2 regions of the Shewanella sp. GD04112 genome follow, and region 2 is predicted to be linked to the other one. Evidence: predicted binding sites of a transcription regulator. Region 2 holds the regulator's gene; the other holds the start of a gene.
What was found. Region 2 encodes MetJ, which represses methionine synthesis genes. Its sites were predicted from a motif close to TAGACGTCTAGACGTCTA; they were not measured.

Region 1: metE (5-methyltetrahydropteroyltriglutamate--homocysteine S-methyltransferase) is a predicted target of MetJ. The motif match lies at 3,287-3,304, and genes of this name have one in related genera.

Annotation. Positions count from the first base shown of each region.
Region 1 is NZ_JAOEAL010000001.1:4,084,146-4,094,956, reverse strand. It holds gene N7386_RS17985 (TonB-dependent receptor) at 1-1,238, shown strand, start outside; gene N7386_RS17980 (HDOD domain-containing protein) at 1,520-2,248, shown strand; gene N7386_RS17975 (LysR family transcriptional regulator) at 2,309-3,214, opposite strand; gene metE (5-methyltetrahydropteroyltriglutamate--homocysteine S-methyltransferase) at 3,415-5,697, shown strand; gene N7386_RS17965 (3-oxoacid CoA-transferase subunit B) at 5,834-6,496, opposite strand; gene N7386_RS17960 (CoA transferase subunit A) at 6,506-7,213, opposite strand; gene N7386_RS17955 (3-hydroxybutyrate dehydrogenase) at 7,354-8,232, shown strand; gene aguA (agmatine deiminase) at 8,628-9,740, shown strand; gene N7386_RS17945 (amidase) at 9,818-10,811, shown strand, end outside.
Region 2 is NZ_JAOEAL010000001.1:4,252,519-4,263,329, forward strand. It holds gene N7386_RS18670 (bifunctional aspartate kinase/homoserine dehydrogenase II) at 76-2,469, opposite strand; gene metB (cystathionine gamma-synthase) at 2,481-3,644, opposite strand; gene metJ (met regulon transcriptional regulator MetJ) at 3,867-4,181, shown strand; gene N7386_RS18685 (sulfite exporter TauE/SafE family protein) at 4,283-5,026, shown strand; gene nrfD (NrfD/PsrC family molybdoenzyme membrane anchor subunit) at 5,153-6,097, opposite strand; gene N7386_RS18695 (4Fe-4S dicluster domain-containing protein) at 6,100-6,666, opposite strand; gene phsA (thiosulfate reductase PhsA) at 6,679-8,961, opposite strand; gene N7386_RS18705 (pentapeptide repeat-containing protein) at 9,461-10,087, opposite strand; gene N7386_RS18710 (phosphoribosylaminoimidazolesuccinocarboxamide synthase) at 10,788-10,811, shown strand, end outside.

The DNA of each region.
Region 1 (10,811 bases), 170 kb from region 2:
ATGACCGCGAGAATCCTGGGGCGTTGACCCCTAAGCAGTTCAAAGAAAATCCACGTCAGTCTTCTAATAGCAGCGAATATGTTCATGAGATGACCACTGCGGCGCGCAGCGGTTATCAGCATCAGCTTAACCAAAACTGGGCCTTGGCGGCGGATCTGGATTACAGCGATACCTTAGTGAGCTCATTAAACTGGGGGGCGGGTAGCCATAATACTCGCTCGCTGCTGATGTTTAGTCCTAAAGCGCTTGCTAATTACAGCACCCGTCAAGGTGAGCTAAATCTAGTCACAGGTTTGGATATCAGCCGCGGTAAGGCAGAGTTTGACTCTATGGCGCGCAGCAACGTGCAGGAAATGCAGAGTGCTTACCTGCAAGCCACAGTGCCATTAAGCCACACCTTAAGCTATGTGGTGGGCGGACGTTATGCGCGGGTGACCGACGATCTGGTCGATGGCAATGTGTATCCAAACGGTATCGATTTAGATGAAGATGCGACCGCATTCGAGTTCGGTTTAAATTACCGTCCGAGCGCCGAGCACAGATTCTATCTGCGTGGTGATGAAAACTTCCGTTTCGCTAAGGTCGATGAGCAAGCTTACACCCCGAAAGATGTGTATGGCTTAAAGCCGCAGACGGGCCGCTCCTACGAGGCTGGTTGGGATTGGACTGTTGCTAGCCAAAGCCTACGCGTCAGCCTATATCGTCTCGATTTAGAAGATGAAATCGTCTTCGACCCGAGTGCTGAAAAACCTGTTGGTGGCAGCTTCCAAGGCGCCAACGTCAATGCCGATGCTTCACGTCGCTATGGCGCGAGTGCCGATTGGGATTGGCAGGTCACTCAAGCCCTTACCTTAGGTTTGGAATATAACTATATCGATGCCGAATTTACCGATGGGGTGAATGATGGCAAGCAATTGTCTTGGGTGGCTGAGCATACGGGACGCGGTTACGTTAGCATGGATTTTGCCGAGCATTTCCAAGTGTTTGCCGAGGCGATTTACACGGGCGATCGTTTTATCGAAGGCGATAACGCTAACCAAGGCGATAAATTATCTAGCTATGTTTTAGGTAATCTGGCCCTGAACTATACCCGTGACGCTTGGTTAGCGAGCCTGCGTATCGATAACCTGTTTGATAAAGAGTATGTCAGTTCTGGCTATTATGCTGGTGGAGAATATGACGGCTATTACACGGGCCGAGGTCGTGATATTCGCTTGACTGTGGGTTACCGCTTCTAAGCTTGAGACTAATCGTTAATCTATATAAGGCCAGACTTAGTCTGGCCTTATTATTTCCGTTGTTTGGCTATACGCAGAGAAAAATCCATTTTCTCGGTGTATTCTTTATAAGTTCGCCCTATATTCAGATAGCCTAAGTCGTTGCTTGTGCTGTAGATCACTGCATCTAAAGCATAGTCACAATTATTCTACGACTTAGGGCTGAAATTCTTTGTAGTTTGGGTATGATGTGAGCGGTATTCGAACCATCTTATAGCAAATTAACAGGTGTAAAGTGTCTTATGACAGATCTTGAGCAACAGGTTTTTACTCAAGTGAGAGCCATCATAGCGAATGAAGAGCAAGTGATCGGTCGCCGTGGGATCTTAATTCCACTCAAAAAAGCGATCCTTGCCGAAGGCGACATTCGTAATGTGATCGATATTATTTCGAGCGATCCCGCATTAGCTGCCCACATGTTGATGCGCAGTAATTCGGCGCAGGCTTCAGGCGTCGTAAATCCTAAATCTCGTTCCTTAAAAGACGCCCTGATCCGTTTAGGCCAGGTCAATATTTATCGTTATGCCTTCACCTTCTACTTGAAAGAACGCCTCGATGAACTCCCCCAACCCTATAAGAAGTTGGTACAAGGTTATTGGAAACTCACGGAAAATATCGCTACCGACGCGGTCGACAGCCTAGTCGATATGCCGGATGTTGAAGTTGATCCCGATGAAGTACAAACCTTGGCGCTGTTTAGCGTATTCGGGCAAATCATTGCCTTAACTGCTTTTGCATACTTAAATGCCAGCTCTGAGCAATCTTTCCCGTTAAGCGTGATTAAGTCATTGATTGATAATCAGCAGCAGACCTTAACCATCGAAGCCTTTGAGGCTTTAGATCTCGATCAGGATCTGCGCCAAGAGTTTATGATCGCCCATAATCTGCGCCAGACCCGTAATCAAAATTCTCCCGGGTTGATTCTACGCCGTGTGCTCTCGATGCGCGGCATGTTACTCAACCCGCTCTAGGCATGTACCTTTAATAAAAAAGCCTGCAATTGCAGGCTTTTTTTATGCTGATTTACGGCACTAATTGGATTTTTGCTGACGCGCTAAGCCTTCGCTTGCCACCAGTTGCAGCCAGTTTTGCACTAAGGCCGAGTTCGCGCTGTGGCGGCGATAGGCACCAAATAGTGGGCGCTTTAAGCCTTCTTGGCCGAGTTTAACGGCGGCGAGGCTCAAGCCATGTCCCTCATTGATTGACCAGTTGGGCAGGGCGGCGATACCGTCCTTACAGGCGATGCGTTGCAATAGCATCATGGTCAAATCGCAGGTCTTTTGTTCACCCGCCTCAACACCTGCGGGTTCTAAAAAGTGGCGGTAAATATCTAAACGCGCCAGTGGCACTGGGTAGCTGATTATGGGTAAACGCGCCAATTGCTTAGGCGTAACATAGGCTTCTTTCGCTAAGGGATGATCCTTGGCAACCACTAACTTCACTTCAAAATCAAACAAATGCTGATAGGCGAGCGAGTGCCCAGGCACGGGATCCGAGGTCAGCACTATATCGAGTTCGCCCATTTCTAAGGCATTGAGCGAATCGAACAGGTGACGGCTCGACAGATCTAACTCGGCCTGCGGATGATCTTGCCTAAATTGCTCCATCACTGGCATTAACCAGCGAAAACAGCTGTGGCATTCAATCCCCACTCTGAGTTGATTGGTCTCTGTCTCTAGGCCATTTTTCAGATCCGTTTCCGTCTCTAACACCTTAGGCAGGATCTCCTCGGCGAGGTGCAACAGGCGTGCGCCTTCCTGAGTAAAAGAGAGGGGTTTGCTTTTACGCACAAAAATGGGCGAGTTAATTCGTTGCTCTAACTCCTTAATTTGATGGGAGAGAGCCGATTGAGTGACAAAACGTTTTTTGGCTGCGCCCGCCAAGCTGCCACTTTCCTTCAGTGCCATTAAGGTTCGCAGATGTCTTAGTTCGATCATGATCACTCCAAGTGAATTTCGCTCATGTTGTGCTTGAAATCAATTCGGTTGCTGGCATAGAGACTATCACAATAAACTTCTAGACGTCCAGACGCCCATTGTGATTTATCTAGGCTTAAATGCGAAAAGTTGCCAAGAAAACACCATCAGCTGGGTGCTAGTGCCGAATATGGCTTATCTCAAATAAAGGAAGATATGGTATGCAATTAAACAGTCTTGGTTTTCCCCGTATCGGGCGTCGTCGTGAACTGAAATTTGCCCTCGAAAAATACTGGCGTGGTGAGAGCACTCAAGCTGAACTGCATGAGGTGGCCAAGGAGTTACGTCGTACCCATTGGCAATGGCAAGTCGCCGCAGGGATCGAGCAAGTACCAGTGGGTGATTTTGCCTTTTACGATCAAGTGTTAACCCTGAGTGCAACCCTTAACGCCATCCCAGATCGCCACCGCGGCGAGGGTGCTATCGATCTTGATACCTTATTCCGCGTTGCCCGTGGCCGTGCACCAACTGGCACCGATGCGCCAGCCTCGGAAATGACGAAGTATTTCAACACTAACTATCACTACTTAGTGCCAGAGCTTAAGCAAGATCAAGTGTTCTCTATCGCCTATGAGCAGTTTTTTGATGAAGTGGCCGAGGCACAGGCGCTGGGTTATCAAGCCAAGCCCGTATTGTTAGGCCCTGTGAGTTACTTGTATCTGGCCAAAACCGTGGGTCAGGATTTCGATAAACTCAGCCTATTGCCCAATCTGTTAAAGGCCTATGCCGACATTCTTGCGCGTTTTGCCGCGCAGGGCGTGACTTGGGTACAGCTTGAGGAGCCAATCCTAGCACTCGAATTAACCGCCGATTGGCAAGCGGCGATTAGCGAAGCTTATCAAGCGCTTAAAACGGCTCAAGTGAAGATTTTACTCACCAGTTACTATGGCAGCATTAGTCATCATCAGGCGCTGGTTTCCGCGTTGCCGGTGGCGGGTCTGCACCTCGATTTAGTGACTGCCCCTGAACAATTGGCCTTGTTTGCCAATGCCTTAAGATCAGATCAAATTCTCTCAGCGGGTGTAGTTAATGGCCGTAACGTGTGGGCGGCAGAGGTTGACCTGATTGTCGAGCGTATCGGTAGTGTTGCCCGAGACTTATGCTCACAAGACGGCGCGCGCCTATGGATTGGCACCTCATGCTCACTGCTGCACAGCCCTGTGGATTTAGAGGTAGAGACAACCCTCACGCCAGCGTTACGTCAGCAGCTCGCATTTGCTAAGCAAAAGCTGTTGGAACTGGCCAATGTGCGCCAATTGTTACAGGCTCCAGAGTCTGTTGCCGCCAAAGAGATAGTTAACACTTGTTTGGCACGCCGTGAGGCTAAGGCACAGGCTGCGGATGCAAAAGTGATCGCCCGTGTCGCTGCGCTCACCCAAGCTGACTATGAACGTGTGAGCGAATTTACTGAGCGCCAAGCGGTACAGCAGCGCAAGTATCGTTTGCCATTGCTGCCCACGACCACGATTGGCTCATTCCCACAAACGCCCGCCATTCGTGGTTTACGTAGCCGCTGGCGCAAAGGGGAGTTAAGCGATGCCCAATATACCGAGCAGTTGCAGCAAGTGACCCGCGATACCATCGACCGCCAACTTAAACTCGGTATCGATGTGCTAGTACACGGTGAGGCCGAGCGTAACGACATGGTGGAATACTTCGGCGAGCAGCTCGAAGGCGTGGGCTTTACCAAAAATGGTTGGGTGCAGAGTTATGGTTCTCGCTGCGTTAAGCCGCCATTGATTTATGGTGATGTGAGCCGCCCGAAAGCGATGACAGTAGAGTGGGCCGAATTCGCCCAAAGCCTGACGGACAAACCCGTCAAAGGTATGTTAACGGGTCCGGTGACGATTCTACATTGGTCGTTTGCCCGTGAAGATATCAACCGCGATACCATTGCCACCCAATTGGCGCTGGCGATTCGTGATGAAGTGGTGGATTTACAAAATGCAGGCATTGGCATTATCCAAATTGATGAACCAGCCTTCCGCGAAGGTCTGCCATTAAAGCAAAGCGAGTGGCAAGCTTACTTAGATTGGGCAGTGAATGCCTTTAAACTGAGTGCGGCGGGTGTTGTGGATGAAACCCAAATCCACACCCATATGTGCTACAGCGAGTTTAACGACACGATCGCCGCCATTGCCGCCATGGATGCGGATGTGATCACCATCGAGACCTCGCGTTCACGTATGGAACTGCTCAACGCCTTTGAAGATTTTGAATATCCAAATGAAATTGGCCCAGGCGTTTACGATATCCATTCGCCAAATACGCCAAGTGTTGAGGCCATGGTGCACCTTATCGAAAAAGCGGCGCAAAAAGTGCCTGTGCGCCAACTCTGGGTTAACCCCGATTGCGGCCTGAAGACCCGCACTTGGGATGAGGTAGAACCCGCGTTGAAGAATATGGTCGATGCGACCCGCGAACTGCGTCGCCGCCTTGGCTAAGCGCGTGTAATATCCGCAATGAATGCCTCTTTGGCATAGCGTAATAAAAGCAGGGATACCTAAGGTATCCCTGCTTTTATTGGTGATTTGAAAAGGCATATTTGAATGCGCACTTGAGCCTACTGTTTAATGGTGCTTATTCGCTAAACATCATCTCTGGGACATGCTCAGGTACCACCAATTCGCCTGCGGTGAGCTTGATAATTTCCTCGACACTCACGCCAGGCGCACGTTCGAGCAGATGAAATTTGCCTTCTTTGATTTCGATAAAGGCCAGATCCGTCAGCACTTTTTTGATACAGCCCTTACCTGTTAGCGGCAGGGTGCACTCGGTTAATAGCTTAGATTCACCGTGTTTTGAGGCGTGGGTCATGGTCACAATGATATTGTCGGCGCCGGCGACAAGATCCATGGCGCCGCCCATGCCCTTAATTAATTTGCCCGGGATCATATAGGAGGCAATATTGCCCTGAGTGTCGACCTCAAAGGCGCCTAATACGGTGAGATCCACATGGCCGCCGCGGATCATCGCAAAGGACTCGGCCGAGTCGAAGAGGGCGGCGCCCCTTGCCATAGTCACGGTTTGTTTTCCGGCATTGATTAAGTCGGCATCGACCTCTTCCATGGTCGGAAAAGGCCCCATCCCTAACAGACCATTTTCGGATTGCAGCATCACTTCAATGCCTTCGGGAATATAGTTGGCCACCAGTGTGGGGATACCAATACCGAGATTCACGTAATAGCCATCTTTGAGTTCTTGGGCGACGCGCTGGGCGAGTTGTTCTCTTGAAAGTGCCATAACCAAATCCTATTTGCTGGAGGGACGGGTAGTCAGTTGCTCGATACGTTTCTCGAAGCTGCCTTGGATAAGTCGGTCGACATAGATGCCGGGCGTATGGATTTCATCGGGATCTAATTGACCCGGCTCGACAATTTCCTCCACCTCCACCACGGTTATCTTGCCCGCTGTGGCGGCAAGGGGATTGAAGTTACGGGCGGTTCTGCGAAAGACTAAATTGCCGAAGGTGTCGGCCTTCCAGGCTTTGACTATGGCAAAGTCGCCTGTAATGGATTCTTCAAGAATGTAATGGCGACCATTGAATTCTTTGACTTCTTTACCTATTGCGACGTCAGTGCCATAGCCTGTTGCGGTATAAAAAGCCGGAATGCCCGCGCCCGCCGCCCGCATTTTTTCCGCCAGCGTGCCCTGCGGTGTGAGTTCGACTTCCAGTTCGCCAGACATCATCTGCGCCTCGAAGTTGGCATTTTCACCCACATAGGAGGCGATCATTTTTTTGATCTGTTTATCGAGCAGTAAGATCCCAAGCCCGTATTCCGTGGTGCCGCAGTTATTGGAGACGACGGTCAGGTTTTTTGTGCCCTTGTGTTTGATTTCTTTGATGAGATTTTCAGGAATACCGCAAAGGCCAAAGCCGCCCGCGATCACCGTCATCCCATCTTCGAGTCCCGCTAACGCATCGGCGTAGCTGGTAACCACCTTATTCAATCCAGACATGGAGTGCTCTCTTACGCTTGCTGAAAGTGTGGCGCTTACTATTACCCAATTTCTCGGGCGCTCCTATGGTACTAAGGTGCCAAATAAAACCGCGGCCAATTGCCATATTCTAATGGTATTGAGTCTGGGGCATTGGGAATGTGCGCCCCGCGATGCCTGTGTTCAAGGCATGGATAAAGGACTGTGACTGGATTTTAAAGCATCGGGAGACAAGCAATATGGCGGTTGAACACTCAAGCTTAAAGGGCAAGGTAGGGCTGATCACCGGCTCCACCAGTGGTATTGGTTTAGCAACGGCCCATGTGTTGGCGGAGCAAGGTTGTCATCTGATCCTGCATGGATTAATGCCAGAAGCCGAGGGGCGGCGCCTTGCGGCGGAGTTTGCCGAGCAATATCATATTCACACTTATTTCAGTAACGCCGATCTGCGGGATCCCGAGAGCATTCATGCTTTTATGGATGCTGGCGTTAAGGCATTGGGTAGTATTGATATTTTGGTGAATAACGCCGGTATTCAACACACTGAAAATGTTGCGCATTTCCCCATTGATAAATGGAACGACATTATCGCCATTAACCTATCCTCGGCATTTCATACCATTCAACAAGCCGTGCCTGCGATGGCCGAAAAGCGTTGGGGCCGCATTATCAATATCGCCTCGGTGCATGGCTTAGTAGCCTCGGTCAACAAGGCGGCCTATTGTGCGGCTAAACACGGGATTGTCGGCTTAACCAAAGTCGTGGCTATCGAGTGCGCCGAGCAGGGGATTACCGTCAATGCGATTTGCCCTGGCTGGGTGGATACGCCGCTGATCAACAAGCAGATTGAGGCCATCGCCAGCAATAAGGGTTTAAGTTACGACGAAGCTAAGTACCAGCTCGTCACGGCAAAACAACCCCTGCCAGAGATGCTCGACCCACGTCAGATTGGCGAGTTTGTGCTGTTTTTATGTAGCAGTGCGGCGCGGGGAATTACGGGCGCATCGCTGGCTATGGATGGCGCCTGGACCGCGCAATAGGTTTGGTATTGACTGCGACAGTCCAACATTCATTTTCACTTGCTTGTTAAGAAGTTAATAACAAAGGCGAACCTTATAGTTCGCCTTTTTACATTGGCTTGGGTGGATGGTGTGAGCGGCCACTGACAGCAAATAGCGCATTATCCTGTAAATTCTCACCAATGCCCTGCATAGCACTATTCAGCGAAAGCCGTCTTAAATGATAAGATAGGCGCCAGAATGTTTATCAGGTGAAAACTCACCTAGTGAAGACGTGGCAATTTTGACCTAACGCGCCGCGTGATGAATGCGGTTATTCGATTTATTTATTTGATTATGTTAGGTGTATTTCTATTCTGTCGTCCTAAACGGGGCGTACACCCTTATAGATTTGAGCATTACTGGAGACAAAACTCATGACAAACGCGAATGTGGATGCCACGCAGTTAACGACTAAGCCATCAGCAGATGGTTTTTATATGCCCGCCGAATGGGCGGCGCAGCAAGCCGTATGGATGATTTGGCCATATCGTCCTGATAACTGGCGCTCTGCAGGTGCTTATGCTCAAGCGACCTTTGCTAAGGTGGCCGATGCTATTGGTGGGGCAACTCCCGTTTATATGGGTGTGCCTCAGGCCTTTTTAGCAGAAGCTCAAAAAGTGATGCCTTCCCACGTGACTCTGGTCGAAATCGACAGTAACGACTGCTGGGCTCGCGACACTGGACCTACTGTGGTGGTTAATGCCGAGGGCGAATGCCGTGGTGTGGATTGGGGCTTCAATGCTTGGGGTGGCCACAACGGTGGTCTGTATTTCCCATGGGATAAAGACGAACAGGTTGCCGCACAAATGCTCAAGCAACATGGTTTTGCCCGTTATAGTGCGCCGTTGATCCTCGAAGGTGGCTCTATCCATGTCGATGGTGAAGGCACCTGTATGACTACGGCCGAATGTTTACTTAACGCCAACCGTAACCCAGAACTGACGAAAGAGCAGATCGAAGCCTTACTGCGTGACTATTTGAATGTTAAGCAGTTTATCTGGTTGGAAGAGGGCGTTTATATGGACGAAACCGACGGCCATATCGACAACATGTGTTGTTTTGCGCGCCCTGGTGAAGTGATCCTGCACTGGACCGACGATGAAACCGATCCACAATACCCACGCTCGAAAGCCGCGTTGGACGTGTTGCAAAACACGGTTGACGCCCAAGGTCGCAAGTTAAAAATTCACCTGCTGCCACAACCGGGTCCTCTGTATTGCACCGAAGAAGAATCAAAAGGCGTGACAGAAGGCACTGGCGTACCGCGCACTGCGGGCGAGCGCTTAGCGGGTTCTTATGTGAACTTTTTAATCACTAACGATCGTATCGTATTCCCACTGCTTGACCCTGCAACCGACGATATCGCCGCGCAAAAACTTCAGGAAATTTTCCCTAAGCACAAGATTGTGGGTGTGCCCGCGCGGGAGATTTTATTAGGTGGCGGCAATATCCACTGTATTACCCAGCAGATCCCTTCTGGAAAGTAAGTACACCAAGGAGAACAGTATGACGCTTGATGTCACTGTTATTGCACCACAATTGGCTTTCAGCGGGAGGGCGTAAGATGTTTGAAGTGACCGAAGTTTCCATTGCCGAGCTGCGTGAAGCGCTCGAATCTGGCCGCACGACTGCGGTTGAGTTGGTGAAATCCTATTTGGCTCGAGTGGCGGCTTACGATGGGCCTGCCACTGAGACTAAGCTGAATGCGTTAGTGGTGCACAATCCCGATGCGCTGAAAGAAGCCGAGGCTTCAGATGCGCGCCGTGCCCGTGGCGAAACCTTAAGCCCGCTCGATGGTATTCCTTACACCGCTAAGGACAGCTATTTAGTGAAGGGATTGACGGCGGCGTCTGGCAGCCCAGCATTTAAAGATTTAGTGGCCCAGTACGATGCCTTTGCCGTCGAGCGCCTACGCGCCGCGGGTGCTATTTGCTTAGGCAAAACCAATATGCCACCGATGGCGAATGGCGGCATGCAGCGTGGTCACTATGGCCGCGCCGAAAGCCCCTACAATGCGAACTATCTGACGGCGCCCTTTGCCTCGGGCTCATCCAACGGAGCGGGTACAGGAACAGCGGCAAGCTACTCGGCGTTCGGTCTTGCCGAAGAGACTTGGTCGAGTGGTCGTGGCCCTGCGTCTAATAACGGTTTGTGCGCCTATACGCCGTCTCGCGGGGTGATTTCGGTGCGTGGCAACTGGCCATTGACCCCAACCATGGACGTGGTCGTGCCTTATACTCGCACTATGGCGGATATGCTCGAAGTGCTGGATGTGATTGTGGCCGATGACCCTATCACCCGTGGCGACCTCTGGCGCTTGCAACCTTGGGTTCAAATCCCTAAAGCGTCTAGCGTTCGCCCAGAATCCTATCTGGCACTCGCCGCCAGCGCCGACACCCTTAAGGGGAAGCGTTTTGGCGTACCGCGCATGTACATCAACAAAGATGAACTCGCAGGTACCAGCGAAAACCCAGGTATCGGTGGACCAACGGGACAACGCATTCATACTCGCCAATCTGTTATCGATTTGTGGGAAGCGGCGCGTAAAGCCCTAGAAG
Region 2 (10,811 bases):
CTTTACGTCTATGAATATTGGCCGAATCAACTTGAAGATATGGAGGCTAACTTCTTCAAGTGTCTAGGTTTATGACTACTCTTGCAGCAGATCACGACAGATCTGCGTCAGATCCGATTGCACCGCTGCGGCAGTCACTTCACGCCCCGCACCCGGTCCACGGATAATCAGCGGATTACCTTGGTAGAAAGCAGAGCGGATCACAAACACATTGTCCCCAGGCGTGAGGTTAGCGTAGGGATGATTCGCATCAATCCACTGTAATCCCACCTCGGCTTTCAGGGCCGCGCCGCTATTGTCCAAGGAGGCGACATATCTCAGCACCTTGTTTTGCTCTGCGGCCGCACCGTATTGTTGCTGCAATTCATCATCCAGCTCAGCGATACGGGCAAGGAATTGCTCCAGTGGAATATCCGCTAAATGGGCTGGCACTAGGGAGCGCAGTTCAATATCCTCAAGCTCGATTTCCAGACCGATTTCACGGGCCAAAATCAGTAGCTTGCGCTGCATGTCGCGCCCAGAGAGATCGTCGCGGGGATCGGGTTCGGTAATCCCTAGGCCACGCGCTTCAACCACTAATTCCGAGAAGGGTTTGCTGGTATCGTATTTCTCGAATAACCAACACAGGGTACCAGAGAAAATCCCGCCGACGGCCTCAACCGTATCTCCACTGTTACGCAAATCGTTTAAGGCGTGCTGAATAGGTAAGCCCGCACCGCAGCTGGCGTTATAGCGCCAGAATAGACGGCGATAACCGAGTTGCTCCTTCAGCTCGCGGTAGAACGGCAGCGGGCCAGAACCCGCAAGCTTGTTCGCGCTGACCATATGGATGCCGCGCTCGAAAAACTCTGGGTATTGTAGGGTCAAACTGGCGCTGGCACTGATATCTAATGCAATCAGTTCATCGCAGTTAAGTTGTTCTAATTGTTCGAATAAGTGCTCATATTGCCAAGGTGTTGCCTCGGCATCGAATTCCTGCTGCCAGTTTTCCAAATCCACAGCCGTAGACTTGATCAGGGCTTTGCTGGAACTTACCAAACCGACGAGTTCGACACGCGCTTCAAGCTCTTGATTTAATGAGGGAGAAACTGACTTAAACAGCTTCACCCACGCCTCGCCAATATTGCCAACACCCAGCAGCAATACGCCAATGCGTTTACGCGGACCGGCGCAGCGGCGATGCACTTTTTGCGTCAGCAGATTAACCTGCGACTGTGGCACTAAGGTCACCAAACTTAAGTCACCACTGAACAAGGGCTTAGCGTCGCGGCTCAGTAAACGGGCAAAGCTGCGGCGATAATGCTCGGCATCGGCACTCACAAGCGCCACTAAACCGAGTTCAGTATTAATTTGCAGATCTTTAATGCCGAGGGCTTCGGCCTGCGCATCCAATAACTTTTGTACTTGTTTTTGGTTTTCAGCGGTATAGGCAAGCTCGAGTCGTTGATGCGCCGATAACCAATGGGCCAGTGGCGTTAATCCTGCTTCGACTAATTGCTCAAGCAGACTAGCCACATCGCCCGCGATCTTAAAACCAAACAACACCACGGCGTTTAGATTAGTCACCACGGGCGCACTCGCCGAGGAGCTGTGGGGAGCAATCAGGGTAAAATCGGTATGGGAGGCGTAGCTTGAACGTACGGCTAGGCTCACCTCAGTGTTAAACAGCGGCTGCAAAGTGCGCGAATGCAAAACAGGCGAGCCTAGGCGCGCCAAGCGGTCTGCTTCGGCGAGGGACATGCTCTTGAGTAATTTCGCATCGTTGATCTTATTCGGATCGGCGTTAAATACCCCTTCAACGTCGGTCCAAATGGTCACACGCTCAATGTCGGCAAGGCTGGCAATTAAGCTGGCGCTAAAGTCAGAGCCATTGCGACCCAATAGCAAGGTATCGCCACGCTCGTTGGCACAGATAAAACCTGTGATCACTAAACGCTCGTTAGGATGCGCGGCCAGTAAGGCTTGCACTTTGGCGCGGGATTCTTGCACACGAATTTGCGGTACGGCGGCCTCGTCGGCCACAAGAATCGAGCAGGCATCCACATGGCTTGCGGCCACGCCCGATTCACGCAGCAGCGCTGCCATCAGGCGCGCCGACCAACGCTCACCAAAGCTCACCACATGGTTAATTTGGTAATCATTACGGGAATCTAAAGATAACAGACTGATTAACTGAGCTTTATCCGTGGTTAAACGCTCACGCAGATCCCGCGCTTGCTCATTGGATAACAGCTGCTCAATCAAGCCTTGCTGATAGCTGATAAGAACTTGCAACTCTTCTTGCCATAATTGGTTGCTATCGCGCAGGGACAATAATTTATATAAAAAGTTAGTGGTTTTACCCGCAGCAGACACCACCACCAGATCATCACTATGACCATGGGTTAACAGAATATGGGCGACTCGGCGATAACAATCGGCATCGGCTAAGCTGGAACCACCAAATTTATGTAAGTGACAACGTGCCATCTCGAATTCCTCTACTGACAAGCCGCAACGGCGGCCAATCCTGCTTGAATATCTGCAACTAAGTCGTCGGCATCTTCAATACCAACCGACAAACGTAATAGGGTGTCTTTAATGCCAGCTTCATAACGCGCTTGGGGCTCCATCGCCCTATGGGTCATAGTCGCGGGCACGGCCACGAGACTCTCAACGCCACCTAAGCTCTCGGCCACGCTGAATAAACTTAAGGCATCTAAAAAGGCGACCACTTCGGCTTCGCCGCCCTTAAGCTCAAAACTCAGCATAGCGCCAAAGCCTTTTTGCTGCTTGGCGGCAATGGCATGACCGGGGTGATCCGCAAGGCCTGGATAATACACTTTGCTCACCAAAGGGCTGCTCGTCAGCACGTCCAGAATACGCTGGGCATTGCTTTGGTGCTCGCGAATGCGTACGGCCAAGGTACGCAGACCGCGCAGGGTTTGATAACTGTCGAAGGCAGACCCAGTTAAGCCTAAGGTGTTTGACCACCAATGTAAGGTCTCACCGAGTTGAGGATCTTTGGCGATCACCGCGCCGCCCACCACATCGCTGTGACCATTAATGTACTTAGTGGTGGAGTGGATAACGATATCGGCACCGAGTAACAGCGGTTGCTGCAAAATGGGCGAGAGGAAAGTATTGTCCACCACCACTAAAGCACCTACGGCGTGGCTCGCCTTCGCGATAGCTTCGATATCGACGACTCGCAGCAGAGGGTTTGATGGAGTTTCAATCCACACCATCTTAGGTTGTTGGGCGATGGCTTGCTCGAGCGCTTGGGCGTCGGTTTGATCGACCACCAGCAGTTTAAATTGGCCCTTTTTAGCCAAGTTAGTGAATAAACGGTAAGAACCGCCGTAACAATCGTGGGGCACCACCAGTAAGTCATCGGGGCCGAGCAAGGTAGTCACTAAAGTAATGGCAGCCATGCCAGTGCAAGTCACCACACCGGTTGCGCCCTTTTCCAGTTTAGCTAAGGCATCACCTAAGATGCTGCGGGTAGGATTGCCGGAACGGCTGTAATCAAATTCGCGAGGATTTTTATGACCATCGAAGGCGTAATTAGTCGACAGGTAAATTGGCGGCACCACCGCGCCATACTGAGTATCACTTTCGATACCCTGACGCACTGCTAATGTGGCTAATTGACGTTCGGTCACTAATTTGCCTGCGGTCATCGGGAACTCCTAAGTTCGCAAAGAGATGTCTGGACGTCTAAATGTACCTAAGCCCAGTGGCATCGTCAATAGGCGTTAAGACGTTTAGACGTCTAAACATAAAGAAATCTGTTTGCAATCACTAAGAAATAGTAGCAATAATTTGACTGTTATCTGTAAGGGTTTAAAATCTGCCCCGAATTTAGCGTTATAACAGGTGAGTCAATGACTGAATGGAATGGGGAATACATCAGCCCCTATGCTGAACATGGCAAGAAGAATGAACAAGTAAAGAAAATTACTGTGTCTATTCCGCTCAAAGTGCTAAAAGTCCTCACGGATGAACGTACCCGTCGTCAGGTGAACAACCTGCGCCACGCCACCAATAGCGAACTCTTGTGTGAAGCATTTTTGCATGCCTACACCGGCCAGCCTCTGCCTGATGATGCCGATCTGTCGAAAGATAGCCCAGACAGCATTCCCGCCGAAGCGAAACGGTTGATGGACGAAATGGGGATCGAGTGGGAAGATATGGAGTAACGCTTAAGCGTCCAATATCCTACTTATCATTAGGGATCGTTAATACTCATCTTGCCTGATGGGTTAGAGTAACGATCCCTATTTTGTTTTGATGGAATCCTATGTTCTCCTTGATAGATCCACAAACGCTCGCCATGGCGTCTGTGATTGTGTTTTTAGGTGCCCTCACCCAGAGTCTGATAGGCTTTGGCCTTGCCGTGGTGGCGAGCCCGTTGCTGTATATTGTCGACCCCGAATTAGTGCCCGCCCCCGTGATTGTGATGGGGTTTTCCATCGCCCTACTCACCCTACTGCGTGAACGCGGCCATTTAGAATTCAATGGTTTGCAGTATGCGCTAATCGGTCGTGTACCCGGAGGTTTTATCGGTGCCAGCCTGCTACTGTTTGCGCCGCAGCCGATTCTTGGTCTAGCGATTGCTGGCATTGTGGCAGTCGCCGTGGTGCTGAGCCTGTATAAATTGACTCTCCCCGTGAACAAAGCAACCCTGTTTGGCGCGGGCGTGGTCTCGGGGATCTTTGGTAATATTGCCGCCATTGGTGGCCCACCGATGGCGATTTTGTTGGCGGGTAAGGATGCCTCCAAATTTCGCGCCGCACTGTCGGCCTTCTTTATCTTCAGCTCGACCATAGCCCTGGTCATTCTTGGGGTGACGGGCCTACTCGAAATCAAGCATTTGTGGTTATCACTCATGCTATTGCCCTCAGTGTTTTTAGGCTATTTAGTGGCGGGCAAACTGGTGGGGAGTGTGGATAAACATAAGACCAAGATGGCAACCTTAGCCCTATGCGCTATCAGTGCTTTAGTGCTCACGGTGAAATCAGTGATTGAGCTATTGCCGCAATAATTACCGCAATAATTACCGCAATGAAATCCTGCTAATCGCCCCCATAAAAAAAGCACCGTTAATCGGTGCTTTTTGCTTGCAAGGGATAAATGATTCACCCCATAGATATTGCCGTTAACCAAAACACTAACTTAGATAGCTTTGTCCCGCATACACAATAAAGTGTCTCAGTGCTAACACGCCGGTTAAGCTGGCGCAGGCCACCATGATCATCGCCCCCTTGCTGTGGCGCGTCGCGGTCGGCAACAGCATAAATAGCAGTGGGATACCAAAACCAATCCCGACCACGCCAATCCAGAATACGCTCGCCCACACGCCAGAGGTGAGTGATGCCAGCGCCGCAGCCGCCGCTCCGCCCTTAAAATACAAGGCGCAGAACAACATAAACAGGAACATGATTTCGATTGCCATCACTGGCAGCTCTAAGCCATGCATTTTGGCTAAGGTCTTGTCGTGGCTATCGGTCTTGAACATCACCAGCGCCAGCACCGCATTAGCCGCCGCGCCCGCCGATAAACCAGAGACTAAAAACAGCGCTGGCAGTACCGCAGTGTTCAACATCGGATAGGCATTCATGGCCGAAATTAAGAAGCCAGTATAAGCACCCACGCCAATCGCGAGAATAAACAGCAGCACTTCAATCAGCTTTCTAAAGGGCATCAGCAGCTTAGCGATAGGCACGAGGAAACCTAAGCCCCACTTTGGCAGCTCATCGCGCAACACAAGAATCGCGTAGGCAAATGCCAAGGGGGAGTAAGCCAGTAGTGCTAAGACACCAATCGCCATTACAGACTGGAAGTTATAGTTGATTAAAATCAGCCAGAAGTGGAAAGGCTTAGTTAAATCAAACACTAAACATGCCAAGCCTAGGCAAATGGCCACTGGGCCAATAATGGCTGCGGCCTTGAGAATACTCGTCTCCCCTTGCGCTTGCTCCTTATTAAACCAACGCAGGCCAATGCCAATCAGCAAACTTCCGGCGGATAAGCCCGCCATAAACAGATACACGGCGATGATCCAATGCCAAGTGACGGGATCATATTGCGCCATATCGCCCCAAGTATTGTTCATAATCAAATCCCCCCTCTTTTGGTAGGAACGCGATATACCCTAGGCTGAGTGCCTAAATGGGTCTTATCTTGGTAAGTGATCTTAGTGTTGAGTAGCATAGCCACCTCACTCTGTGGATCGTTGGCATCGCCAAAGACTAAGGCATCGGTCGGACACACAGTCACACAGGCAGGCTCTTCACCCCGGGCCAAACGCGTGTCCTTACAGAAGTTGCACTTGTCTGCCACTTTGGTTTCGGGATTCATAAAACGTACCTTGTAGGGACACGCCGCCACGCAGTACATACAACCCACACACTTATCGCCATGGATTGAGACAATGCCATCCTCACCCACATAGGCCGCGCCCGTTGGACACACCTTCACACAAGGCGCATCTTCACACTGCTGGCACGATACCCTGTGGTACTTAAAGTGCAGGTGTGGCATCTCGCCAAAGGGGCCCTCTACGCGCACTTGTAAGCGAGTCACGCCCTCGGGGACGCCATTTTCACTGCGGCAGGCCACGTTACAGGCTTGGCAGCCGATGCACTTGTTCTCATCGTGCACCATCACATATCTTTTCGTCATTTGAGCCTCCAATTAGCGTTTTGCCAGCGTGACGCCTGTCGTATGAATATTCATGCCACACACAGGGGCTGTTTGATGGGGCAGTAAGTTTCCGCAGTGGATACCTTTACCAGTCGCTCTAACCAACTCTTTGTTTTTAGAGCCAAAGCCCATATAGGCAAATACGGTATCGGGGCGAATGCCCGGGGTGACTAAGGCATGGCCTTCTTCGCTACCCACACTGCTGGTTAACCGAATCGGGTCGCCATTGCTGATCCCTAACTTGCCCGCCGTGACGGGGTGCACCCAAATGGCGTTATCCGACATCAGGTTAGCCAGCATAGGGATATTGTGAGTCGCGCCATTGGTATGCACGGCGACCTTGCCTTGGATAAAGTACAGCTCGTCGGCTTTCTTCAAATGCACTTCGCGGAACTTAATCACCCCGCGTCCTGGCGCCATGGCCTCGACCTTGGCCGAGGTCAATTCAATCTTGCCGCTTGGGGTTTTAAAGCTGAGTAAACTGCCGTAGGTGCCGTCTTCATCCACGGGTTTGGCATTGGCGTAGGCCTTAGTAAACTCGGCCACCATCTTAGGTTCGCGCAGCATGATGGGCTTACCAAAGCTGACAAAACCTTCATCCTTGATGCGGCGTAGCAGTGCGGTATCGCGATTCACCTGCAGCAGTTGCAGGGTTTCCATGTTATCCCAAGGGTAGAATTCACTTAGCCCGAGCTTATGGCCAATGTCCTTAAAGATTTGCCATGAAGGTTTAGTGTCACCCAAGGTTTCCACCACCCGTTGGCGCACATAGTAGGCGGGATTTTTACCCGACTTATCGGCGATTTCTTCATCGCGCTCAAGGTAAGTCGACTCGGGTAAAATGACGTCGGCATAGGCGGCGGTTTCACTGATATACACATCGCACACGGCAACAAAGTCGAGCTTTTTCAAGGCTTCAACCACACGCGCCCTGTCGGTCATGGTTTGCATTGGGTTAGTACGGGACATCACCCAGCCATGTAATTGATAGGGCACGGCGCTTAAGGTCGCATCGAGAATCGTTTGATAAATCCCGCCCGATGACCACATCATGGCGTACTGCTCTTCCACTTGGTCGATACGTTTCGCCGCAGGCTTAGGCATATCTTTTACGCCGGGCTTACCTAATACGGGCGCCACGCTTTCTCCCGCCAGTTTGTTATAGTCGCCAGGCTTTTGACCTAGGTAGATACCGCCCTTGCGCTCGATATTACCAATCAAAATATTGGCAGCGTACAAGGCCCGGCGCATTTCAAACTCTTCGGTGGTAAAGGTGGCTCGGTGACCAAAATCCACCACAGCATGGGGTGCCTTGGCCGCATATTCGTGGGCGATACGACGAATATCTTTGGCGGGCACATCGGAAATGGTTTCGGCCCACTCAGGGGTATAGGCTTTGACTTCGGCGGCGAAGGCATCAAACCCTTCCACATAACGCTCGATAAAGGCCTTGTCGTAGAGATTATCTTCTATCAATACATGGCATAAGGCTAAAGCCACCGCCACATCGGTACCGGGGCGGATCGCATACCATTCATCGGCTTTGTCGGCGACGATGGAGAATCTTGGCTCGAACACCACTAGCTTGGCGCCTTTATCCATTTGCGCCGCCATCATGCCGCGGGTTTCGGACATGTTGATGCCTTCGTACAAGTTATGGCCGAAGTTAATGATGTATTTGGAGTTACTTAAATCGCGCTTCACCTTAGTGCCAAACATGGCCTTAGCGGCAATCTCGTAACCACCGGGGCAAGTTGAGGCATGGGTAAAGGTATTCGGGCTGCCAAAGGCGGTGGCGAGATGGAATAAATGTTTTTCTTGCGAACCGGACTTAGAGGAAAACGCCACGGCTTCAGGGCCATAAGCTTGTTTGATTTTGTTAAGATTATCAGCAATCAGTTGATAGGCTTCATCCCAAGAGATCTCGGCCCACTTGCCCTCGCCGCGCTCACCCACTCGTTTGAGTGGCTTCACGATACGCTGTGGATCGTAAAGCAAACTATGGCCAGCGCCGCCCCGGGCACAGACTTTACCACCAAAGGATTTGGCCGCCTTATTACCACTGATAAAGACGTTCTTGCCCTCAATCACCCGCGCCGAAATCGGGCAGCGAGTCGAACACATCTCACAGATACTGGCAATGTCTTTGCCCATTCCTTTTAGCTGCTTGCTCTCTAATGCCGCTAAGCTGCCCGGCAACAGGCTAGCCAATGCACATGTTGCACCGCTGGCCCCTGCGCCCTTTAAAAAGGTTCGCCTATTAAGCTCAATCATGGTTACCTCCATCACACTCATCCACCCTAATGCACCACTTGGCACACGCAAACTTAGGCTTTGGCTTACCACTGCGGTTTAAAGACTAAATTCGCTCACAGGTTTTTAGTTATTAGTGCCAATGCCTTAAGAAACGCTGGCATTTTGCTGTTTCAGGGTGATTGTTATCCCGAAAGGAAGAGGCGGATATTGTGGTAAACCACATGGCCAAGTTGAGTGTGATCTGCGGCAACTAAAAGTTAAAATTGTTCTAAAAAATCGTGAATAAGATCAATAAGCCTGTTTGGCCTAAACCTGTACTAAGCCTGTACTAAGTCAGCGCACTGGCTCGCGGCTTTGGTAAGTTAAAAAGTTCTCAAAAACCCTCAAAAACCACTCCCATATTTAGAATGGCCGTGTGCGCGCGGAGTATGAGGTAAGCGTTTCGCCCAGTACAACACCCCCAGAGGGGAATGGTTGAAAGGGAGTTAGGCATAAGCAAGGCCAATGCCTAAGGGAGTTAGTCAACCAAGGTGATCTCTAAGCCATTTAATAGGCGAATCGCTTCGTCGCGACTAAACTTAGCGCCCTTGATTTTATTGTTAAAAATATCGATATCGTAATCGGTCGCCTCGGAGAAATCCGCCTCCATCAACTCGGTACGACCAAATAAGCTGTGGCGAAAATCGCTGTAACTAAAGTTGGCGCGATTAAACTTGCCCTCACGGAAATCCACATCCTGCGCCTTACAGCCCTCGAGCACCATTTCATCGAGCTGAAGCCCCATAAAAGAGCAATCGTTTAAGATGCAGGCGCTAAAGCTAAAAGGCGCCGCAAAGGATAATCTCGGCCAAGCGGCGCGGGTCCAATCTATGCCGACCAACTTACATTCTTCAAAACGCACACCGTTAAATTGGCTTAAGGGCACCTTGAGCAGGCTCAAATTACAGCCCACAAAACGGCAATCGATAAACTTACAGTTACGGAATGTGCTATCGCTAAACTGGCAATCGTGGAACTCGCACTCTTCAAACTCCAACTCCTGCCACTGGGTTTGGCTTTCGGCCAAGGCGATAAATTGCTGCGAGAAAAAATATCGCCCCTCGGCAGCGGCGCGCGCCATCATCGGCGTTTTTACATCTGTCATTGACTACCTCTACTGTGCCCTCTGCCTTAGGCTAAGGGCTGATGGGCAAACTGTGTTTTTCAATTCACAAAAAATGGGCGTTAACGCAAGGCCACGCTGTATATCGTGCTTAGCCACGACCTTTATTCAGACCGCCTATGCTAACCCGATTTACAGAGCTAACTGCATGCCTATATTGGGATTAATACCATTCTAAGGCTTAGCGAGTCACACTATAAACTCAAGGTTGGCGATTCCTCTGCTCGGATTCCATGGGAAGTATTTTCAGCCGCCGCATTGCTCCCCTGCCCAATTTACCCCGACACGCCGCACAGATGTGCATAAATAGCCGTGGAAAATTTTGCGAATAAAGGTAAAATGGCGCCACTTTTCGCGGCTGTCTAACAAGGTTCTCTCGGATTAATGGTTAGCCTTTTCGAGCAAAATGGCACGGGGTTTCCCCGCTTGAACAGACCAGATTCTCTCTGGCGCCAACCTTGCTCTGCGTGCTATTTTTACCCCTTATCCCGACCTTCTCTCTCCTGTCTATCGCCCGAAAATATCCTATTCGCTTTACGTTTTAACCTCACCAATCTCTTGTGCGCACTTAGCGATAAGTTGTTGGTCAATAATAAAAAGGTGGCAAAGCATTTACGGCTTAAGCACACCGCAACGAATAAAAAACTCGTCCCTACACTCTCTATCCAAAGGAATACTCGTCATGAGTCTTGCTGATTCCGTATTA